One region of the Kitasatospora sp. NPDC002543 genome, then DNA from elsewhere that is predicted to be linked to it. Evidence: riboswitches for the same ligand, from Rfam matches in the RefSeq annotation. Region 1 holds a riboswitch; the other holds the start of a gene.
What was found. Region 1 has a riboswitch for glycine ahead of gcvP (aminomethyl-transferring glycine dehydrogenase). Riboswitches for the same ligand answer to the same signal wherever they lie in the genome.

Region 1 (10,193 bases):
AGGCCGCTGCTGCTCGGCTCCGCCTGACGGACGACGAGCCGATCGGCGACGCGATCCGCGATCCGTTCGGCTCTCCGATCGGCGCCCCCTCGGGCCGCCGGGCCCACCCGCCCGGCGGCCCCCACCCGCGATCGCACACCCGCCCCGAAGCTCCGCGCCCGCGCCCCATCCGACCCGAGACCACCCGTCCGGGCCATCCGGCATGGTCCGAACGGGCCATCTCATGGCTGACCCACCGGTGTGCCATTTCCCGCCGGCCCCACCTGAACGGGTGATCTCTACCCGGGAGTTGTGGCGCATGTCACGAAATCCCTGCGCGCGGGTCCCGCGATGCCGACACTGGGAACCAGCGTGGAAGGACCACCTGTCCTACCCACTTGAGCGCCGGTCCACACTTGGCCGGCGCGCGGACAGGATCCGACCACCGCGGCGGCTCCGGACGGCACGACCTCCGGAGACCGCACCACGGGGAGGATCGCAGAGCGAAGCGAGGGTACGCGTATGTGCCAGCACCGTCCTGAGTGCCCGTCGGCCGAGTCCGAGGACCGCGAGGCGGCCGTGTCGGTGGCCCGCCACCCGGAGCAGGGCTGGAGCCTGCTCTGCAACGGCGTGGTCCTGTTCGAGGACACCGGAGAACTGCTGCCCGACGGCCGGGTGATCGCCCCGCGCCGCCCCGTCGCCCACGCGGCCTGACCACCCGGTCCGACCGTACGGCGGGGGCGGCCGCCGACTCCACCGGCACGAGGGACAGGGCCCCGGCGGAAGCTCCGCCGGGGCCCTGTCGTCACCTGCCGGACCTCCTGGGTCCGGTCCGGTCAGACGCCGTACTCGTCCAGCGGCGGGCAGGAGCAGACCAGGTTGCGGTCGCCGTAGGCGCCGTCGATCCGGCTGACCGGCGGCCAGTACTTGTCCGCCGGGTTCACGCCCGCCGGGAAGACCGCCTCCTGCCGCGAGTAGCCGTGCGCCCAGTCGCCGGCCAGCGTGGCGGCGGTGTGCGGGGCGTTGCGCAGCGGGTTGTCGTCGGCCGCCCACTCGCCCGAGCCGACCTTGTCGATCTCGGCACGGATGGTGATCATCGCCTCGCAGAAGCGGTCGATCTCGTACAGGTCCTCGGACTCGGTCGGCTCGATCATCAGCGTGCCGGCCACCGGGAAGGACATCGTCGGCGCGTGGAAGCCGTAGTCGATCAGTCGCTTGGCGATGTCGTCCACCGTCACGCCCGTCTCCTTGGTCAGCGGACGCAGGTCGATGATGCACTCGTGCGCGACCAGGCCGCCCGGGCCGGTGTAGAGCACCGGGAAGTGCGGCGCCAGGCGCTTGGCGATGTAGTTGGCGTTCAGCACGGCGACCTGGGTCGCGTGCTTGAGGCCCTCGCCGCCCATCAGCCGGACGTACGCCCAGGAGATCGGCAGGATGGCCGCCGAGCCCCACGGCGCGGCCGAGATCGGGCCGACGCCGGTGGCCGGGCCGGCCTCCGACTGCAGCGGGTGGTTCGGCAGGTACGGCGCCAGGTGGGCGCGCACCGCCACCGGGCCGACGCCCGGGCCGCCGCCGCCGTGCGGGATGCAGAAGGTCTTGTGCAGGTTCAGGTGCGAGACGTCCGCGCCGAACTTGCCCGGCTTGGCGAGGCCGACCAGGGCGTTCAGGTTGGCGCCGTCCACGTAGACCTGGCCGCCGGCCTCGTGCACCAGGGCGCAGATGTCGGTGATCTGGGTCTCGTACACGCCGTGGGTGGACGGGTAGGTGACCATCAGCACGGCGAGGTTGTCGCGGTGCTGCTCGATCTTGGCCTTCAGGTCCTCGACGTCCACGTCACCGTCGACCAGGGTCTTCACCACGACCACGCGCATGCCGGCCATCACGGCGGAGGCCGCGTTGGTGCCGTGCGCCGAGGACGGGATCAGGCAGACGTCGCGCTGGGTGTCACCGTTGGCGTGGTGGTAGGCGCGCACGGCCAGCAGGCCGGCCAGCTCGCCCTGCGAGCCCGCGTTCGGCTGGATCGACACGGCGTCGTAGCCGGTCACCTCGACGAGCTGCTGCTCCAGCTGGCGGATCAGGGTCAGGTAGCCCTGGGCCTGGTCGATCGGCGCGAAGGGGTGCAGCTGGCCGAACTCGGGCCAGGTCACCGCCTCCATCTCGGTGGTCGCGTTGAGCTTCATGGTGCAGGAGCCCAGCGGGATCATGCCGCGGTCCAGCGCGTAGTCCCGGTCCGACAGGCGGCGCAGGTAGCGCAGCATGGCGGTCTCGGAGCGGTGGCTGTGGAAGACCGGGTGGGTCAGGTACTCGTCCTCGCGCAGCAGCGCGGCGGGCAGCGTCTCGGCGGCCTCGGCGACCTCGACGGCGGGGACGCCGAACGCGGCCCACACACCGGCCAGGTGCTCGCGGGTGGTGGTCTCGTCGGTGGAGACGGAGATCCGGTCGGCGCCGTCCTGGTGGACGTTGATGCCGTTGGCGCGGGCGGCGGCGGCGATCTCGGCGGCGCGGCCCGGGACGACGGCGGTGACGGTGTCGAAGAACTCGCCGTGCAGCAGCTCGACGCCGCCGGCCCGCAGGCCCTCGGCGAGGGCGGCGGCGTAGCGGTGGGTGCGGCGGGCGATGTCGGCCAGGCCGTCCGGACCGTGGTACACGGCGTACATCGAGGCCATGACGGCGAGCAGCACCTGCGCGGTGCAGATGTTGCTGGTGGCCTTCTCGCGGCGGATGTGCTGCTCGCGGGTCTGCAGCGCCAGGCGGTAGGCGCGGTTGCCGTCGACGTCGACGGAGACGCCGACCAGGCGGCCGGGCAGCGAGCGGGCGTACTCGGCGCGCACCGACAGGTAGCCGGCGTGCGGGCCGCCGAAGCCCATCGGCACGCCGAAGCGCTGCGAGGTGCCGCAGGCGATGTCGGCGCCCAGCGAGCCCGGGGACTTGAGCAGGGTCAGCGCGAGCAGGTCGGCGGCGACGGCGACGATCGCGCCCAGGCCGTGCGCCTGCTCGATCACCGGGGCGAGGTCGCGGACCACGCCGGTGGCGCCCGGGTACTGGAGCAGCACGCCGAAGACGCCGCGCTCGGCGATCTCGGCCGGGATGCCCTCGGAGAGGTCGGCGACGACGACCTCGACACCGGTCGGCACGGCGCGGGTGTTGATCACCGCGACGGTCTGCGGCAGGGTCTCGGCGTCGACCAGGAAGACGCCGCCCTTGACCTTGGTGACGCGGCGGGCGAGGGCCATCGCCTCGGCGGCCGCGGTGCCCTCGTCCAGCAGCGAGGAGCCGGAGGTCGGCAGGCCGGTCAGGTCGGAGACCAGGGTCTGGAAGTTGAGCAGCGCCTCCAGGCGGCCCTGCGAGATCTCCGGCTGGTACGGGGTGTAGGCGGTGTACCAGGCCGGGTTCTCCATGACGTTGCGCAGGATCACCGGCGGGGTGAAGGTGCCGTAGTAGCCCAGGCCGATCATCGGCTGGAGCACCTGGTTGCGGCCGGCCAGCTCGCGCAGCTCGGCGAGGACCTGGGCCTCGGTCCGGCCGGCGGGCAGGTCCAGGGCGGTGATGGAACGGATCGCCTCGGGCACCGCGGTGGCGGCGAGCTCGTCCAGCGAGCCGTAGCCGACGGACGCCAGCATCTTCTCCTGGGCGGCGGCGTCGGGGCCGATGTGGCGGTTCTCGAAGGGGCTGGCCAGCTCAAGCTCGGTGAGGGTCGAGGCGCCGGTGGGGCGTCCCGCGTTCGGCTGGGCGTTCATGGTGGTCGAGGCCTCCTGGTCACGGACCGGCGGGGGTACGCACGCCGGCCGGCCTCGCCGCTGCGAGCAGCGGACAAGCCTGGGCGGGCGGACCCGACAGGCCTCCCCCTCTGTCATCGGGACCTGAGAGCTTCACCCGCACGGGGCGCTGTGGGCGCTCCGCCGGCTTGCACCGTCGGTGAGGGTGGTGATCGCCGGCTTCCGTGCCGACGCTCCTGCCCTGCTTTCCAGAGTGACCTACCCCACACGGTACGGATGCCTGAGAGATTCCGGGGAGGAGTTGCTCCTTCGGCGCTCCGACCAGCGGCTTTCGTGATCGGAGACTCTCCCGAGCGGGCTCTGCGGTCGCCGCCCAGGGTACCAGCGGGAGGCCCCCCGATCACGGCTGCGTCAGGTCGTTCGAGGTCTACGCGCGTCCCCCGGAGGGCGCAGCTCGCACCCCGTACGGCGCACCCTGGTCGCGCCTGTCCGATTAGTGGCTTTTGGTATGAAATTGTGGACGGAAGGGCGCTCCGACCGCCCTCCTGCAGGAGTTCCGCAGGCTCAGTGCACGGGAGGAAAGAGTGCAGACCGAAATCGACCCCCGGGACCTCATCGGTCACAAGGCCGTCGACCGCAACGGAGACAAGATCGGCACGGTCGACGAGGTCTACCTGGACGACGCCACCGGGCGCCCCGAGTGGGCGGCGGTCCGGACCGGCATCTTCGGCCGGGACGCCTTCGTCCCGCTGACCACGAGCGAGTTCTCCGGCGACGAGCTCCGGGTGCCGTACGACAAGTCACTGGTGAAGGAGTCACCGGACTTCGGCGTCGGCCAGCACCTCTCCCCCGCCCAGGAACTCCAGCTGTACCGCTACTACGGGCTCGACACCCCGATGGACAGCCGCCCGAACGGCGAGAACGGGAGCCGGCCCAAGCAGCCCGACCTCGACTTCGGCACCACGGCGGCGGCCGCCGCCGCGACCGGCGCGGCGGCCCCGGCGAAGTCGCTCACCTTCCACACCCCGGAGCGCTCCCCCGAGCCCGCCCCGGCCCGGACGCCCGCCACGGCAGCGCCCGCCGCCGCCGTGGCGGGCGCCGACACCACCAGGACCGCCCCGGAGCCCGAGGTCCGGACCCTCTCCGCCCCCGCCGCCACCGCACCCCCGGCGGCCGCGCCCGCCTCGGCCGACTCCTCCGCGCTCACCACCCACGCGCCCGCCGCCGAACCGAAGGCGCAGTCGCAGCCCGCCCCCATCCCGACGGCGGCCACCACGACAGCCGCGAGCGCCGGCGCCGCACCGGCCGCCCCCAACAGCCCGGTCGAAATCACCTGCCGCGAGGAGCGGCTGGAGATCACCACCGAGTGGCACACCCTCGGCACCGCGAAGCTGCGCAAGTACGTGACGACCGAACAGGTCGAGCGCCGCGTGCCGGTGATCCGCGAGCGCGTCCGGGTCGAGCGCACGCCGGTCAGCGAGGCCGAGCGCGCCGCGCTCACCGAGAAGGACATCGCCGAGGCCGTCGAGGAGGTCACCCTCCGTGAGGAGCGCGCGGTGACCCGCAAGTACCTGGCCCCCGTCGAGCGGGTGCGTCTGGTCGTCGAGCGGTACACGACCGAGGAGGTGATCCGGGAGGAGATCCGCCGGGAGCACGTCGAGGTCCACGACACCACCGGCACCCAGAACCCGGCCCCCCTGGCGTCCGCCGCCTCGCCGTCCACCTCGTCCCCCGAGACGCCCCGCCCGGCCGCACTGCGGCCGCTCGCCTGACAGCACCCCCGGCACGAGGGCCCCGGACAGCCGTCCGGGGCCCTCGTCGCACGCCCGGGCGCCGCTTGTCGCGTACCCGACCCTTCGTCTTTGCCAAAGCTTAACCACTCGATATTTGACACTCTGAAGTATCCCCTGCAAAGTTACTTCAGTTCATTCACTATGTACGAGAGGAAGCAACCGTGAGTGAGGCACCACAGCCCACCACCGCGGCCGAGAAGCAGAGCAGCGCCCGGGTCCTGCCGGCCCTCATCCTGGCGATGCTGTCGTTCAGCGTGGTGCAGACCGCGGTCGTCCCGATCCTGCCCTCGCTGGCCAGGGAACTGAACGTCTCCGCCTCCAGCATCACCTGGCTGATGACCGCCAACCTGCTCTCCGCGGCCGTGCTGACTCCTCTCCTGGGCCGCTTCGGCGACCTCCGGGGCCGCAAGCCGATGCTGCTGATCTCGCTGGCCGGCCTGGTCGCCGGTTCGGCGCTGGCGGTCAGCACCCACTCCTTCACCTGGCTGGTCGTCGCCCGGGTCCTCCAGGGCGCCGGCGGTGGCGTCCTGCCGCTGGCGATCAGCATCGTCCGCGACGAGCTGCCCAAGCAGAAGGTGACCGGCGGCGTCGCCGCCATCAGCGCCTCGATGGGCGTCGGCTCCGGCCTCGGCCTGGTCGCCACCGGCCTCCTGCTGGAGCACTGGAACTACAAGTCCATCTTCTGGATGGGCCTGGTCTTCGGCCTGATCGCGGTCGCCCTGGTCGCCTTCCGCGTCCCCACCGACCCGGTCACCGACAAGGAGGGCGGCGCCGACCCGCTGGGCGCCATCGCCCTCGCCGGCTGGCTCTCCGCGCTGCTGGTCGCGGTCAGCCAGGGCAACCACTGGGGCTGGACCTCCAACAAGACGCTCGGCCTGTTCGCCGTCGCCGCCGTGGTCGCCCTGGTCTGGGGGATCATCGAGACCAAGGTCGCGCACCCGCTCGTGGACATGAAGATGATGGCCCGTCCGGCCGTCGCCTTCACCAACGTGGCCGGCCTGCTCATCGGCTTCGGCATGTACGGCTCCTTCATGGTCATCAGCAACTTCGCCCAGACCCCGGAGAAGCTGACCCACTACGGCTTCACCGCCACCGTGCTGCACGCCGGCATCATGCTGCTGCCGTCCGCCATCGGCTCGATGGTCGCCGCCCCGGTCGGCGCCCTGTTGATCGCCCGTCGCGGCCCGCGCCTGCCGCTGGTCCTCGGTGGCGTCCTCGGCGCCGTCGCGATGGCCTACCTGGCCGTCCGCCACGGGCACGAGGCCGACATCTACACCGCCTCGGCGATCTTCGGTCTCGGCGTCGGCCTCGCCTTCGCCGCGATGCCCGCCTACATCAACGGCGCCGTCCCGGCCGAGCAGAGCGGCATCGCCAACGGCATGAACTCCGTGCTGCGCACGGTGGGCGGCGCGATCGGCACCGCCGTGATGGCCGCCATCCTGACCGGCGACACCATGAAGCTGCCGCCGCAGATCCCGCTCTCCCTGCCCACCCTGGACGCCTACAAGCACGCGTTCTGGACCGCGGCCGTCGTCTGCGTCGTCGCCGGCGTCGTCCCGTTCCTGATCCGCGGCGGTACGGCGGCCGCCACCGCGACCGTCGTCGGCGGTTCGGCCCAGCAGGACTCCAGCCCCGAGCTGGTCAAGACCGACGCCTGACGAGGCGTCCGGCCCCCGCGCTCAGGGACAGGGCGCGGGGCCCCGGGTCCCCGTACGTCGCGAGGGCATCACGACCGTACGGGACCCGGCACGGTGATCGGCCCCACCCGGTACTCCCCCACCGGGTGGGGCCGCTTCGCGTTTCAGGCCCCCGTGTCCGATCCGCCACCCCTGTCCGATCCGCCGCCCTCGCTCCCGCCCCCGTGCTCGCTCCCGTCCTCGACCCGGCGCAGCGGCAGCGGCCGGGTCGGTTCCAGCGCCGGGTCGTCCACCGCGAAGGTCCGCACCCGCCCCGGCCCGCTCCACGGCGTCTCGAACCGCACGGTGACCCTCCCGACGCCACTGCCCTGCACCCAGCCCGGCCCGAACTCCTCGTGCCGGACGTCCTGCCCGGGCATCCACCGCCGCACCACGACGGCCTCCGGCTCCTCCTCGACCGGCTCGGCCTCGGCCGCCGCCTCCGCGTGCTCCGCGGCCTCCTCCCGCAGCGCCTGGGCGAACAGGTCCTCCTGGGTGTAGTCGGCGAGTTGGGTGACGCCCACGCCCAGCAGCCGGACCCCGCCGGCGATGTCCACCTGCTCGGCCAGTCGGCGCGCGGTCGCGGTGATCACCGTCTCGTCGTCCGTGGGCCCGCCGAGGGTCTCCGAGCGGGTCAGCGTCGAGAAGTCGAACCGCCGGACCTTGAGCACCACCGTGCGCCCCGACCGCCCGGCCGCCCGCAGCCGCCGCACGCACCGGCCGGCCAGCGCCTCGACCTCGCGCAGCACCCGCTCCCGGTCGGCCAGGTCCACCTCGTAGGTGTCCTCCACCGACACGGACTTGGCGTCCTGGTCGGCGACCACCGGCCGCTCGTCCAGCCCCGTGGACATCTGGAAGATCCCGGCACCGTGCGCCCGCCCCACCAGCTGCACCAGCTCCGCCTCCCCCGCCTCCGCGAGGTCGGCCACCGTGTTGAGCCCGGCCCGGCGCAGCACCTGCTCGGTGGCCGGCCCGATCCCGGGCAGCGCCCGCACCGGCATCGGGCCGAGCACGGCCCGCTCCTGCCCGGGCTCGATCAGGACCAGCCCGTCCGGCTTGGCCTGCTCGGAGGCGATCTTGGCCATCAGCTTGGACCCTGCGGCCCCCACGGAGCCGGTCAGCCCGGTCCGCCGCCGGATGTCCGCCCGCAGGTCCTCCGCCAGCGCGAGCACCAGCTGCTCTCCCGTGTCGTGGTCCGCCGCCAGCAGCGCCGGGCCGTACGGGCCGGCCTCCAGGTCCACGAAGGCCTCGTCCAGGCTGAGCGGCTGCACCAACGGGGACAGCTGCCGCAGCAGCCCCATCACGATCTCGCTGTTCTGCCGGTAGGCCTCGAACCGCCCCGACAGGAAGGCCGCGTTGGGGCAGAGCCTGCGCGCCTGCGCCATCGGCATCGCCGAGTGCACCCCGAACCTCCGCGCCTCGTACGAGGCCGTGGAGACCACCCCGCGCCCGCCGAGCCCTCCGACGATCACCGGCTTGCCGCGCAGGCTGGGCTTGGCCGCCTGCTCCACCGCCGCGAAGAAGGCGTCCATGTCGAGGTGGATGATGCTCGGCAGAGATCGCACCCGCCGATCATCGCGCACGGGTCCGACAGTCCGTACGAACCCGGCCGCCGTCCCTAGGGCCGCTGCGCCGCGGCGGCCGCCAGCGCCCTCGGGATGCCGTCCTCCCGGGGCCCCAGGAACACCGGGTCCGGCCGCAGCCAGGCGTTCGCCGCCGCCTTGCCGGCCCCGGCGACCTCCCGCAGCCCGCCGTACAGCCAGGTGGCGTCGTGCTGCTCCGGCACCCCGACCGCGTACGAGCGGATGCCCGCCGCCTCGCACAGCGCCAGTGCCCGGCGGACGTGGAAGTCCTGGCTGACCAGCACCGCGTGGTCCACCCCGAAGATCCGGCGCGCCCGGGTGCAGGAGTCCCAGGTGTCGAATCCCGCGTAGTCCCGCACCACCCGGTCCTCGGGCACCCCGTGCCGGGTCAGGTAGTCGTACATCGCGTCGGGCTCGGAGTACTCGACCCGCCCGTTGTCCCCGGTCACCAGGATCGCCTGCACCTTCCCCTCCCGGTACAGGTCCGCCGCCGCGACCAGCCGGTGCTCCAGGTACGGCGAGGGCCTGCCCTGGTACAGACCTGCGCCGAAGACCACCGCGACCGGCGCGGCGGGCGCGCTCTCCACCGTGCCCACCCGGTCCCCCGCGGAGCACCACACCCAGGCGCTCGGGGCCAGCGCCAGCGAGCAGAGCACCGTTCCGAGCTGGAACACCCGGCGCTGCGTACCCCGTTGCCGCAGCCGCACCCCCAGCAGCCCGGCCCTGCGCCGCAGCAGCCCCGATATCCCGGTGCCGACTCCCACGTGCCCTCCCTCGATCACGTCAACAGGGAACACGACGGGGCCGCGGGTCCGAACGGTTCCCCGTTCGGGCCCGCGGCCCCGTGGAAGGCCTGCTCAGACCGCCCGGTTGCGGCGCTGGGCCAGTTCGTCGGCCGGATCGTGCCCGACCACGGTCTCGCCGGTGTCGGTGCGCTCGGCGTGCAGTCGCCCGAGGGTGAGCTCCAGCTCCTGCCAGACCGCGCCCACCGCGATGCCGAAGACCCCCTGACCGCCCTTCAGCAGGTCCACCACCTGCTGCGGGGTGGTGCACTCGTACACCGTCGCGCCGTCGCACATCAGCGTCATCCCGGCCAGGTCGGCCTGGTCGGCGGACTGGAGGTGGGCGACCGCCACCCGGATGTTCTGCAGCGAGACACCCGCGTCGAGCAGCCGCTTCACGATCTTCAGCAGCAGGATGTCGCGGAAGCTGTAGAGCCGCTGGCTGGTCGACGGGTACGCGGTGCGGACGCTGGGCTCCAGCAGTCCGGTACGGGCCCAGTAGTCCAGCTGGCGGTACGTGATGCCGGCCGCCGCGCAGGCCGTCGGACCGCGGAACCCGAGCAGGTCGGACGTCGGGACCAGCCGTTCGATGGCCGGCTGGCCCGGTTGTACGGCCGGGAACCTGCCGACCCTGGGGAGATCGGTGACGGTGCGAGCGGTGCGC
Region 2 (10,193 bases), on a different contig from region 1:
GGCCTTGCGGCACTCGATGTTGTCGAACGGCGCGATCTTGGAGTTGATCGCCATGTAGACCAGGCGGCCGCCGTAGGCGTTGTCGGTGTTGGCCTTCAGCTTGGGGTTCTGGAGGATCTGCGCCTGGGTCTGCGGGTCGACGCCGCCGCCCACCAGGTCGACCTGGGCGTTGCCGGCCAGCAGGTCCTTGTCGATGGTGGCCTGGTCGATGTTCATCCTGAGCAGGATCTTGTCCGCGAGCTGCTTGCGGATCGGGTCGGTGCTCGGGTCCCAGTTGGTGTTCGGGACCAGGACGGCCTGCTTGCCGTCCTCGTAGGACTCGAACTTGTAGGAGCCGGAGGAGACGATCTTCTTCACGTAGTCCGAGCCGGTGTCCTTGGCCTGCGGGACGGGCGCGGTCTGCGGGGCGCTGACCAGGTAGTCGAAGTCGGCGAAGGGGTGCTTCAGGTGGAAGACGATCGTGGTGTCGTCCGGCGTCTCGATCGAGTCGAGGCCGCCGTCCTTGTCCTTGTACGGGCCGGCGTACGGCGTGGCGTTGTCCACCAGGTGCTCGCGGAAGTAGACCGGGCCGTTGGAGTTGACGTCCAGCGCGTAGTTCGAGCGCTCGATGGCGTACTTGACGTCCTTCGCGGAGATCGCGCTGCCGTCGTCGTACTTCAGGCCCTTGCGCAGCTTGTACGTCCAGGTGAGGCCGTCCGGGCTGACCTGGCCCATCGACTCGGCGAGGTCGGGGACGAGCTTGTTGCCCGCGTCGCCCGGCGCCGGGTTGAAGGTGGTGAGCGAACGGGCGTACAGACGCGAGAAGTTGTAGATGTACGCGTAGTACGTGTTGCCCGGGTCGAGCGAGTCCGGGGTGCCCTTCATCTCGAAGGTCACCGTCCCGCCCTTCTTGTCCGAGGCGTTGACGACGCCCTTGGTGGCGGCGTTGGCGCCGGAGCCGCCCTCGGCGGCGCCGGAGGAGGACGAGGAGGAGCCGCCCTTCGACGAGCTGGTGCAGCCGGTGACGACCAGGACCGCGGCGGCGGCCGCAGCGGTCAGGGCGACGGTACGGGACCTGCGCATGGGTGAGATCAACCCCTTGGGGAGGTGGAGGAGGTGTCGAGGGTCCTGACGCGGGGTCAGTCGATCGTGCGTTGCTGACGGGTGACGCGTGGTCAGTTGTTCTTGGGATCGAGGGCGTCGCGCAGGCCGTCGCCGAGCAGGTTGAAGGCGAGCACGGTCACGAAGATCGCCAGGCCGGGGACCACCATGTACTGGGGGTCCACCTGGTAGTACCGGATCGCGTCCTGGAGCATCCCGCCCCAGGAGGCCTGGGGCGGCTGGATGCCGACGCCGAGGAAGCTCAGCCCCGCCTCGAAGAGGATGTTGGTCGGGATCAGCAGCGTCGAGTAGACCAGGATCGGACCGACCAGGTTGGGCAGCAGTTCCTTGAACAGGATGAACGGACCGCGGGCACCCAGGCTGCGGGCGGCGTGGACGAACTCCCGCTCGCGCAGCGAGAGGGTCTGGCCGCGCACGATCCGGCCCATGTAGGGCCAGTTGAAGAAGCCGATCACGAAGATCAGCACCAGCATGTGCAGCGGCAGGCCGTGCAGGCCGAACGCCCCGCCCTGCAGCGAGGTCGAGATCGCGATGGCGAAGAGCAGCAGCGGGAACGCCAGGAAGACGTCCATCACCCGGCTGATCAGGGTGTCCACCCAGCCGCCGTAGTAGCCGGCCATGATGCCGAGCACGGTGCCGATGGTGTTGGACAGCAGGGTCGCGCCGAAGGCGACCAGCAGGGAGACCCAGGAGCCCTCGATGACGCGGGTGAGCAGGTCACGGCCCTGGAGCGGGTCGATGCCGAGCGGGTGGTCCCAGCTCATGCCGCCCCAGTCGCCGAACGGCAGGCCACCGAGGTCGGCGTCCAGGAGGTCCTGGTGGAGGGCGTCCGGGTCGAGCCCGAACATCGACTCGATCGGCTTGGCCAGCACGGCGAGCAGGATCAGCAGGATCACCACGATGCCGCCGGCGACGGCGGCCTTGTCCCGCTTGAAGCGGGTCCAGGCGATCTGGCCGAGGGAGCGGCCCTCGATCTTCTTGGCCGGGCTGGCGGCGGCGGGTGCCTCCGGTTCGTTCCCGGCGGTGGTCACGGATGCGGTCATGGTCAGTTGGTCCCCTCGCCGACGGTGGCCGGCCCACGGGTGCCGGTCGCCGGCTTCGGCGGTGCGGCTGCGGACGTGCGGAAGTGCTTAGGAGGAGCGGGTGTTGACGGCAGTGCGTCGTGCACAGGCACTGCCACCACGCGGGATGGGCGTCGCGTGGACGGGCTGTCGGCGTACGCGCTCACCTTTGTGGGGTTCCAGCACGCGCGGTGCGTTGCGCAGAACTCTCTGCCATCCGAACTGGCTTGCGCCAGCCCTGCCAACCGACAGATGCCCAACTGTGATCTGTGTGCATGCACCTCCCCGATCTCTGGCATATACCTCTTCACATGGCTGTAACTGCCATGTCAAGATGACCGGGTCGCACTTCAGGAAATTCGTCCGGAAAGCATCGAAGCCGACTTGATGGACAATCAAGTCGGCTTCGGGGAATGAGTTTTGGCAATCAGCGCCCGGGGTAGCCGGGCCAGGGCCGCTGCGGTTGCTGCTGCCAGCCCTGCGCCGGCGGCTGGGTTCCGTACGCGTAGCCCGGCATCGACTGGCCGGGGTAGGGCGGCGGGGGCACCGGCGGGTAGGGGCCCGTCGGCGGTCGGCCCGCCTCCCGGTCGAAGAACGGCCGGGCGTTGGCGCGCATCCACAGCGCCACCGGGTCGTACTCGTCCGACATCGCCACCGTGGACACCGCGAGCCCCTCCGGGGCCACCGCGATCGCGCGCTGCATCAGCGCCCGCACCGCCTCCACGGCCGGCGGCGAACTCTCGTACAGGTCAAGGCCGATGGCCAGGTACGGCTCGCCCACCGCGGGCTGCACCCAGGCCCGGCGCAGCGCCCGTACCGCGCGCACCTCGACGGCCTGCCGCTCCAGCAGCGCGAAGAACGGCTGGGCGTTCAACTGCGGCTCGCTCAGCTTCAACGGGCCCGCCGGCAGCCGGTCCAGGCCGGCAGCGATCCGCCGCAGGTCGGCCCAGGGCACCCCGACGCCTCCGCCGGGCGCGTGCGGATTGAGCCACAGGCCCCAGCGGGTGCGGTACAGCGAGGCCGCGATCTCCCGGCCGGAGATGACCTCGTGGGCCCGGGCCCAGCCGGAGGAGGTCAGCTGTTCGGACGAGGTGACGGCGGGCGCGTAGCCGTGGCCGCTGATCTCCATGTTCCCGTACTGCGCGTCCGGGCTGCCCGGGGTGCCGTGCCACAGCAGCATCCAGACCTGGCCGTCCGCCAGCGCGTGCAGCAGCCGCTCGTACGCGTCGTAGCGCTCCGGCGCGACATCGCGCAGGGCGCGCTCCAACGCGCCGGGATCAGCTCCCGGGCGCCCGGCCGGTGCCTGGCCCCAGGCCCCCGGCACACCGCCCGCTCCCGTTCCCGCACTCATGCGCCCACCTCGCCGCGCCTCTTTCCCTCAACCCGCCGGCCCGTCGGCCGTCTGCACGCACCCTATGGCGCGGCACCGGCCACCGCCACGGCGACGTGCCTTTGATCCGGACCCGCTCAGGCCCGCGTATAGAACGGCAGTACCCGGGTGAGCAGCCACTCGACCACCGGGTCGTCGGCGAGGTCGAGCAGTACGAGGTGGACGCCGCCGGGCAGCGGCGCGGTTCCCAGCGCTCGGCCGAGCGCGTCGTTCACCGCGGCCGGGTCGGCCGGGGCCGCCGGGTCCAACTGGACGCCCACGAACATCACGGTCGGCTCGCCCTCGATGCTGGCCAGCGCCCTGCGCGCGGTCAGCACCCCGGGCAGTGCCGACAGTTCGCCCCGGCAGGCGGCCAGGAAGTGCTCCGGGTCCTCGCCCGGCACCGGCTCGCGCAGCGCCACCCGCCCGCCGGTCGGTGCCGAGGCGTCCCCGGCCGACTCCCAGCGGTCCTCGCGCGGACCGCGGCGCAGCTCGGCGACGCCCTGCGGCGGCACCGGGATGCCCACCGCCGCGTCCGGGTTCACCGCGATGCCCACGCCCAGCGGCAGTCCGCGGGCGAACTCCCACACCGGGGCGATCGCGAAGGCCATCCCCGGCGCCTGCTGGAGGAACACCTCCTGGGAGGAGAACACCGGCACGTACGGGTCCCCGCCCAGCTCGACGGTCGGCAGGTCCAGCGCCTGCCCCTGCGGGTCGGCCCCGGCCGGCAGCGGCACCCAGACCTGACTGCGGGCCAGCACCTCGATCACCCGTGCCGTCGCGCCCGGATCGCCCAGGGCCGCGGTCAGCACCTGCTCCAGCTCGTTGGCCGGCCACGAGCCGCCCGCCGGCGCCTCGTCCGCTCCGCCCCACCCCTGCTGCTGCTCCACCGGGTACCCCATGCGCCGCCGATTCCGCCCTCTGCCGGTCGGCCGCCCTCTGCTGCGCCGACGCGCAGCAGTCTAGAGGCGAGGGGGGTGTGGGGTCAGGACTCGTGTTCGGGTCCGGCCGATGTGACCGGGTCCCCTCTCCCCTCCCGCTCCGGGACGTGCCATGATGTGCCCGTCCGACGGCATGCGCCGCGGGCCCCACCAACTCCATACCGGCCGCTCGAACCCGCGCGGGAGAGCCCGGAGTGCCGTTCAGGCACAGCCGGCGCCGAAGGAGCAAGTCCTCCCCGGAATCTCTCAGGCACCCCTACCGCACGGGTTAGGCACATCTGGAAAGCGGCGCCCGGCCCTGTCGTGCGCCCACCCACGGTGCAAGCCGCCATGCTGTCCCCCAAGCTGGAAACGGCTGCGGGCGGCGGGCGGTGAAGCTCTCAGGTTCGACGACAGATGGGGAGACCCACGCCGCCGCATGCCCGCGCGCAGGGTCGGCCCCGTTTCGGGTCCGGTCCGGCGCGTGCACCCCTGAGTGCCCCGACCGAGGAGTTCCTGGCCATGTCGTCCCTCCGCCTGACCGCGCTCGACGCGCTGCACCGCGCCCTCGGCGCGACCATGACCGACTTCGCCGGCTGGGACATGCCGCTGCGCTACGGCAGCGAGCGCGAGGAGCACCTCGCCGTCCGCACCAAGGCCGGCCTGTTCGACCTCTCCCACATGGGCGAGATCACCGTCACCGGCCCGCAGGCCGGCGAGATGCTGGACCACGCGCTGGTCGGCTTCGTCTCCGCGCTGGGCGAGCTGCGCGCCCGCTACACCATGATCTGTGCCGAGGACGGCGGCATCCTGGACGACCTGATCGTCTACCGCCTGCGCGAGGACGCCTTCCTGGTCGTCGCCAACGCCTCCAACGCCCAGCTGGTCCTCGACGAGCTGATCGCCCGTGCCAAGGGCTTCGACGCCGTCGTCACCGACGACCGCGACACCTACGCGCTGATCGCCGTCCAGGGCCCGGAGGCCACCGGCATCCTGGCCGGGACCACCGACGCCGACCTGCCCGGGCTGAAGTACTACGCGATCCTCCCGGCCAAGGTGGCCGGCCGCGACGTGCTGCTCGCCCGCACCGGCTACACCGGCGAGGACGGCTTCGAGATCTTCTGCCACCCGGTCGACGCCGAGCCGGTCTGGCAGGCGCTGACCGCCGCCGGCGAGGGCCGGGGCCTGATCCCCTGCGGCCTGTCCTGCCGCGACACGCTGCGCCTGGAGGCCGGCATGCCGCTGTACGGGCACGAGCTGTCCACCGACCTGACCCCGTTCGACGCGGGCCTGGGCCGGGTCGTGCGCTTCGACAAGACCACCAACGAGGGCGCCTTCGTCGGCCGCAAGGCGCTGGAGCAGGCCGCCGCCGCGGCCGAGACCAACCCGCCGAAGAAGCTGGTCGGCCTGGTCTCCGACGGCAAGCGGGTGCCGCGCGCCGAGTACACCGTGGTCTCCACCGAGGGCGAGCCGATCGGCCGGATCACCTCCGGCGCGCCGTCCCCGACCCTGGGCCGGCCGATCGCGATGGCCTACGTCGACGCCGCCCACGCGGAGCCCGGCACCACCGTCGCGGTGGACGTCCGCGGCAAGCACGAGCCCGTCCAGGTCGTGGCGCTGCCGTTCTACAAGCGCGCCCGCTGAGCCCACGCCCCGAGCCTCCGCAGGGCCCCGGTTTTCCCATACACGCACGTCGCAGCCGTCCGCGCGGCGGCCCGCTTCGTCGTACCCGCTTCCCATCCTGGAGAATGACGCCATGAGCAACCCCCAGCACCTGCAGTACACCAAGGAGCACGAGTGGCTGACGGCCGCCGAGGACGGTGTCTCCACGATCGGCATCACCGAGCACGCCGCCACCGCGCTCGGTGACATCGTCTACGTGCAGCTGCCCGCGGTCGGCGACACCGTGACCGCCGGGGAGACCTGTGGCGAGCTGGAGTCCACCAAGTCGGTCAGCGACCTGTTCTCCCCCGTGACCGGCGAGGTCGTCGAGATCAACCAGGACGTCGTCGACGACCCGGCGTCCGTGAACGCGGACCCGTTCGGGAACGCCTGGCTGATCAAGGTGCGCGTCGAGGCCACCGACACCCTGCTCAGCGCGGACGAGTACACCGCCTTCATCGGCGGCTGAGACACCTGACCGGGGCGGCCTCCGCGCGGCGGCCGCCCCGCCCCAGCCGCGGCCCCCTTTCCACCTCCACCGGGAAGACCACACCATGACGGTTCTCAACCAGTCCCTGCACGCCCTCGACCCGGAGATCGCCGCCGCGGTCGACGCCGAGCTGCACCGCCAGCAGACCACCCTGGAGATGATCGCCTCCGAGAACTTCGCCCCGGTGGCGGTCATGGAGGCCCAGGGCTCGGTGCTCACCAACAAGTACGCGGAGGGCTACCCCGGCCGCCGCTACTACGGCGGCTGCGAGCACGTCGACGTGGTCGAGCAGATCGCGATCGACCGCATCAAGGCCCTGTTCGGCGCCGAGCACGCCAACGTCCAGCCGCACTCGGGCGCGCAGGCCAACGCCGCCGCGATGTTCGCGCTGATCCAGCCGGGCGACACCATCCTGGGCCTGAGCCTGGCCCACGGCGGTCACCTGACCCACGGCATGAAGATCAACTTCTCCGGCAAGCTCTACAACGTGGCCGCGTACCACGTGGACGAGAAGACCGGCCAGGTCGACATGGCCGAGGTCGAGCGCCTCGCCAAGGAGCACCAGCCGAAGCTGATCATCGCCGGCTGGTCGGCCTACCCGCGTCAGCTCGACTTCGCCGCGTTCCGGCGGGTCGCCGACGAGGTCGGCGCGCTGCTCATGGTGGACATGGCGCACTTCGCCGGCCTGGTGGCCGCCGGGCTGCACCCGAACCCGGTCCCCTACGCGGACGTGGTCACCACCACCACCCACAAGACCCTGGGCGGCCCGCGCGGCGGCGTCATCCTGTCCAAGGCCGAGTACGCCAAGAAGATCAACTCCGCGGTCTTCCCCGGCCAGCAGGGCGGCCCGCTGGAGCACGTGATCGCCGGCAAGGCGGTCGCCTTCAAGGTCGCGGCCTCGGAGGAGTTCAAGGAGCGCCAGCAGCGCACCCTGGACGGCGCCCGCATCCTCGCCGAGCGCCTGCTCCAGGCCGACGTGGCCGAGGCCGGCGCCAGCGTGCTGTCCGGCGGCACCGACGTCCACCTGGTCCTGGTCGACCTGCGCAACAGCCAGCTCGACGGCCAGCAGGCCGAGGACCGCCTCCACGAGGTCGGCATCACCGTCAACCGCAACGCGATCCCGAACGACCCGCGTCCGCCGATGGTCACCTCGGGCCTGCGCATCGGCACCCCGGCCCTGGCCACCCGCGGCTTCCAGGCCGAGGACTTCAGCGAGGTCGCCGACATCATCGCCGAGGCGCTCAAGCCCGCCTTCGACGAGACCGTCGCCGCCGCGCTGAAGGCCCGGGTCGCCGCCCTGGCCGAGAAGTACCCGCTGTACCCGAACCTCTGATCACTCCGGTGATCGTTCGGGCGGGGTGACCGGCCTCACCCCTCCGGCGTTCCTGGCGCCCCGGGGCACCGCGCACACTGGACAGTGCGCGCGGTGCCCCGTCCCGTGTCGGCCCCTCCCTGCCCGCAAGTCCTTCCACGAGACCAGACAAGGACGTCCCCCGTGGCCATCAGCGTCTTCGACCTCTTCTCCATCGGCATCGGCCCGTCGAGCTCCCACACCGTGGGCCCGATGCGCGCCGCCCGGATGTTCGCCCGCCGACTGCGCACCGAGGGCCTGCTGGACGGGGTGACGGGCGTGCGTGCGGAGCTGTACGGCTCGCTCGGCGCCACCGGCCACGGCCACGGCACCCCGAAGGCCGTCCTGCTGGGCCTGGAGAACGCCTCGCCCCGCACCGTCGACGTCGACCAGGCCGACAAGGACGTCGAGCGGATCCTCGCCGAGAAGCGGATCAACCTGCTCGGCGAGCACAGCATCGACTTCGACCCGGACACCCAGCTGGTCCTGCACCGCCGCCGCTCGCTGCCGTACCACGCCAACGGGATGACCCTGTGGGCGTACGCGGCGGACGGCTCGACCCTGCTGGAGAAGACCTACTACTCGGTCGGCGGCGGCTTCGTCGTGGACGAGGACGCGATCGGCGCGGACCGGGTCAAGCCCGACGACACCGCGCTGAAGTACCCCTTCCGCACCGGTGACGAGCTGCTGCGGCTCAGCCGGGAGACCGGGCTGTCCATCTCCGGCCTGATGCTGGAGAACGAGAAGGCCTGGCGCAGCGAGGAGGAGATCCGGACCGGTCTGCTGGAGATCTGGTCCGTGATGCAGGAGTGCGTGCGGGCCGGCATGTCCCGCGAGGGGATCCTGCCGGGCGGGCTGAAGGTCCGCCGCCGGGCCGCGTCCGGCGCCCGTGCCCTGCGCGCCGAGGGCATCGGGCCGGCCAACGCGATGGAGTGGGTGACCCTCTACGCGATGGCGGTCAACGAGGAGAACGCCTCCGGCCGCCGGGTCGTCACCGCGCCGACCAACGGCGCCGCCGGGATCATCCCGGCCGTCCTGCACTACTACCTGAACTTCATCCCGGGCGCCGACGACGACGGCATCGTCCGCTTCCTGCTCGCGGCCGGCGCCATCGGCATGCTCTTCAAGGAGAACGCCTCCATCTCCGGCGCCGAGGTCGGCTGCCAGGGCGAGGTCGGCTCCGCCTGCTCGATGGCCGCGGGCGGCCTCGCCGAGGTCCTCGGCGGCACCCCCGAGCAGGTCGAGAACGCCGCCGAGATCGGCATCGAGCACAACCTCGGCCTCACCTGCGACCCGGTCGGCGGCCTGGTCCAGATCCCCTGCATCGAGCGCAACGGCATGGCCTCGGTCAAGGCCGTCACCGCGGCCCGGATGGCTCTGCGCGGCGACGGCCGGCACCACGTCTCGCTGGACAAGGCGATCAAGACGATGAAGGAGACCGGCGCCGACATGAAGATCAAGTACAAGGAGACCTCGCGCGGCGGCCTCGCCGTGAACGTCATCGAGTGCTGATCCCGGCAGCCTGACGGCCCCCGGCGGAGTCCTGCTCCGCCGGGGGCCGCCGTGTCTCCCCCGTCCCCCCGTCCCCCGTCCCCCCGTTCCCTCGCGGTCCCCCGCGATCCCCGCGGTCCCCCGCGATCCCCCGTGGGTCCTCTCAGGCCCCTGCCTCCACCCGGGGCCCGGCGGCGGCCTCCGCCGGCTCCTGCGGCGCCGGCCGCTGCGGGCGGGCCAGGAGGGCGACCGCCGCGGCCGCCGCGGCCAGCACCGCGCCTCCCGCGGCCGTGCCGTGCACCCCGCCGGTGACCGCGGCCCCGACGGCGTCCCGGACCCCGCCCGGGAGCCCGGCGAGGGCCGACGGCGTCAGGGCGCCGCCGGTGAGGCGGCCGGCGTCCTCGGCGCCCAGGTGCTCCGCGAGCGAGCCGGTGAGCCGCGCCGAGTAGACCGCGCCGAGCACGGCCATGCCCAGCGAGCCGCCGATGCTCCGCAACAGCGTCACCACGCCCATCGCCGCGCCCATGTCCTGCGGCGGCACGGTGCCCATCGAGGTCAGCAGGGTGCTCTGGGTCAGCAGGCCGATCCCGACCCCGGCGACGGCGGTGAGCGCCGAGCCGAGGGCCACCGGCGTACCGGGGCCGAGGAGCAGGAGCAGGGCGGACCCGGCGAAGGCCAGCACCCCGCCGAGCAGCGGGTAGCGCCGCTCGCCGCCGGGCCGGCCCATCAGCCGCGCCGTCACCAGCTG

Region 2: linked by a shared signal. The riboswitch ahead of gcvT (glycine cleavage system aminomethyltransferase GcvT) and the one ahead of gcvP (aminomethyl-transferring glycine dehydrogenase) in region 1 are both predicted to bind glycine.

What each region holds. Positions count from the first base shown of each region.
Region 1 is NZ_JBSFWR010000016.1:9,119-19,311, reverse strand. Features, by position in the region: gene ACWD4P_RS09925 (hypothetical protein) at 1-27, shown strand, start outside; gene ACWD4P_RS09920 (DUF5999 family protein) at 502-693, shown strand; gene gcvP (aminomethyl-transferring glycine dehydrogenase) at 816-3,716, opposite strand; glycine riboswitch at 3,820-3,952, opposite strand; glycine riboswitch at 3,954-4,057, opposite strand; gene ACWD4P_RS09910 (PRC and DUF2382 domain-containing protein) at 4,280-5,467, shown strand; gene ACWD4P_RS09905 (MFS transporter) at 5,650-7,146, shown strand; gene ACWD4P_RS09900 (DNA polymerase IV) at 7,290-8,729, opposite strand; gene ACWD4P_RS09895 (SanA/YdcF family protein) at 8,783-9,511, opposite strand; gene ACWD4P_RS09890 (MerR family transcriptional regulator) at 9,605-10,193, opposite strand, start outside.
Region 2 is NZ_JBSFWR010000006.1:134,634-144,826, reverse strand. Features, by position in the region: gene ACWD4P_RS05005 (ABC transporter substrate-binding protein) at 1-1,062, opposite strand, end outside; gene ACWD4P_RS05000 (ABC transporter permease) at 1,155-2,144, opposite strand; gene ACWD4P_RS04995 (enhanced serine sensitivity protein SseB C-terminal domain-containing protein) at 2,590-3,513, opposite strand; gene ACWD4P_RS04990 (enhanced serine sensitivity protein SseB C-terminal domain-containing protein) at 3,630-4,433, opposite strand; glycine riboswitch at 4,643-4,744, shown strand; gene gcvT (glycine cleavage system aminomethyltransferase GcvT) at 4,974-6,095, shown strand; gene gcvH (glycine cleavage system protein GcvH) at 6,208-6,582, shown strand; gene glyA (serine hydroxymethyltransferase) at 6,668-7,936, shown strand; gene ACWD4P_RS04970 (L-serine ammonia-lyase) at 8,099-9,466, shown strand; gene ACWD4P_RS04965 (MFS transporter) at 9,609-10,193, opposite strand, start outside.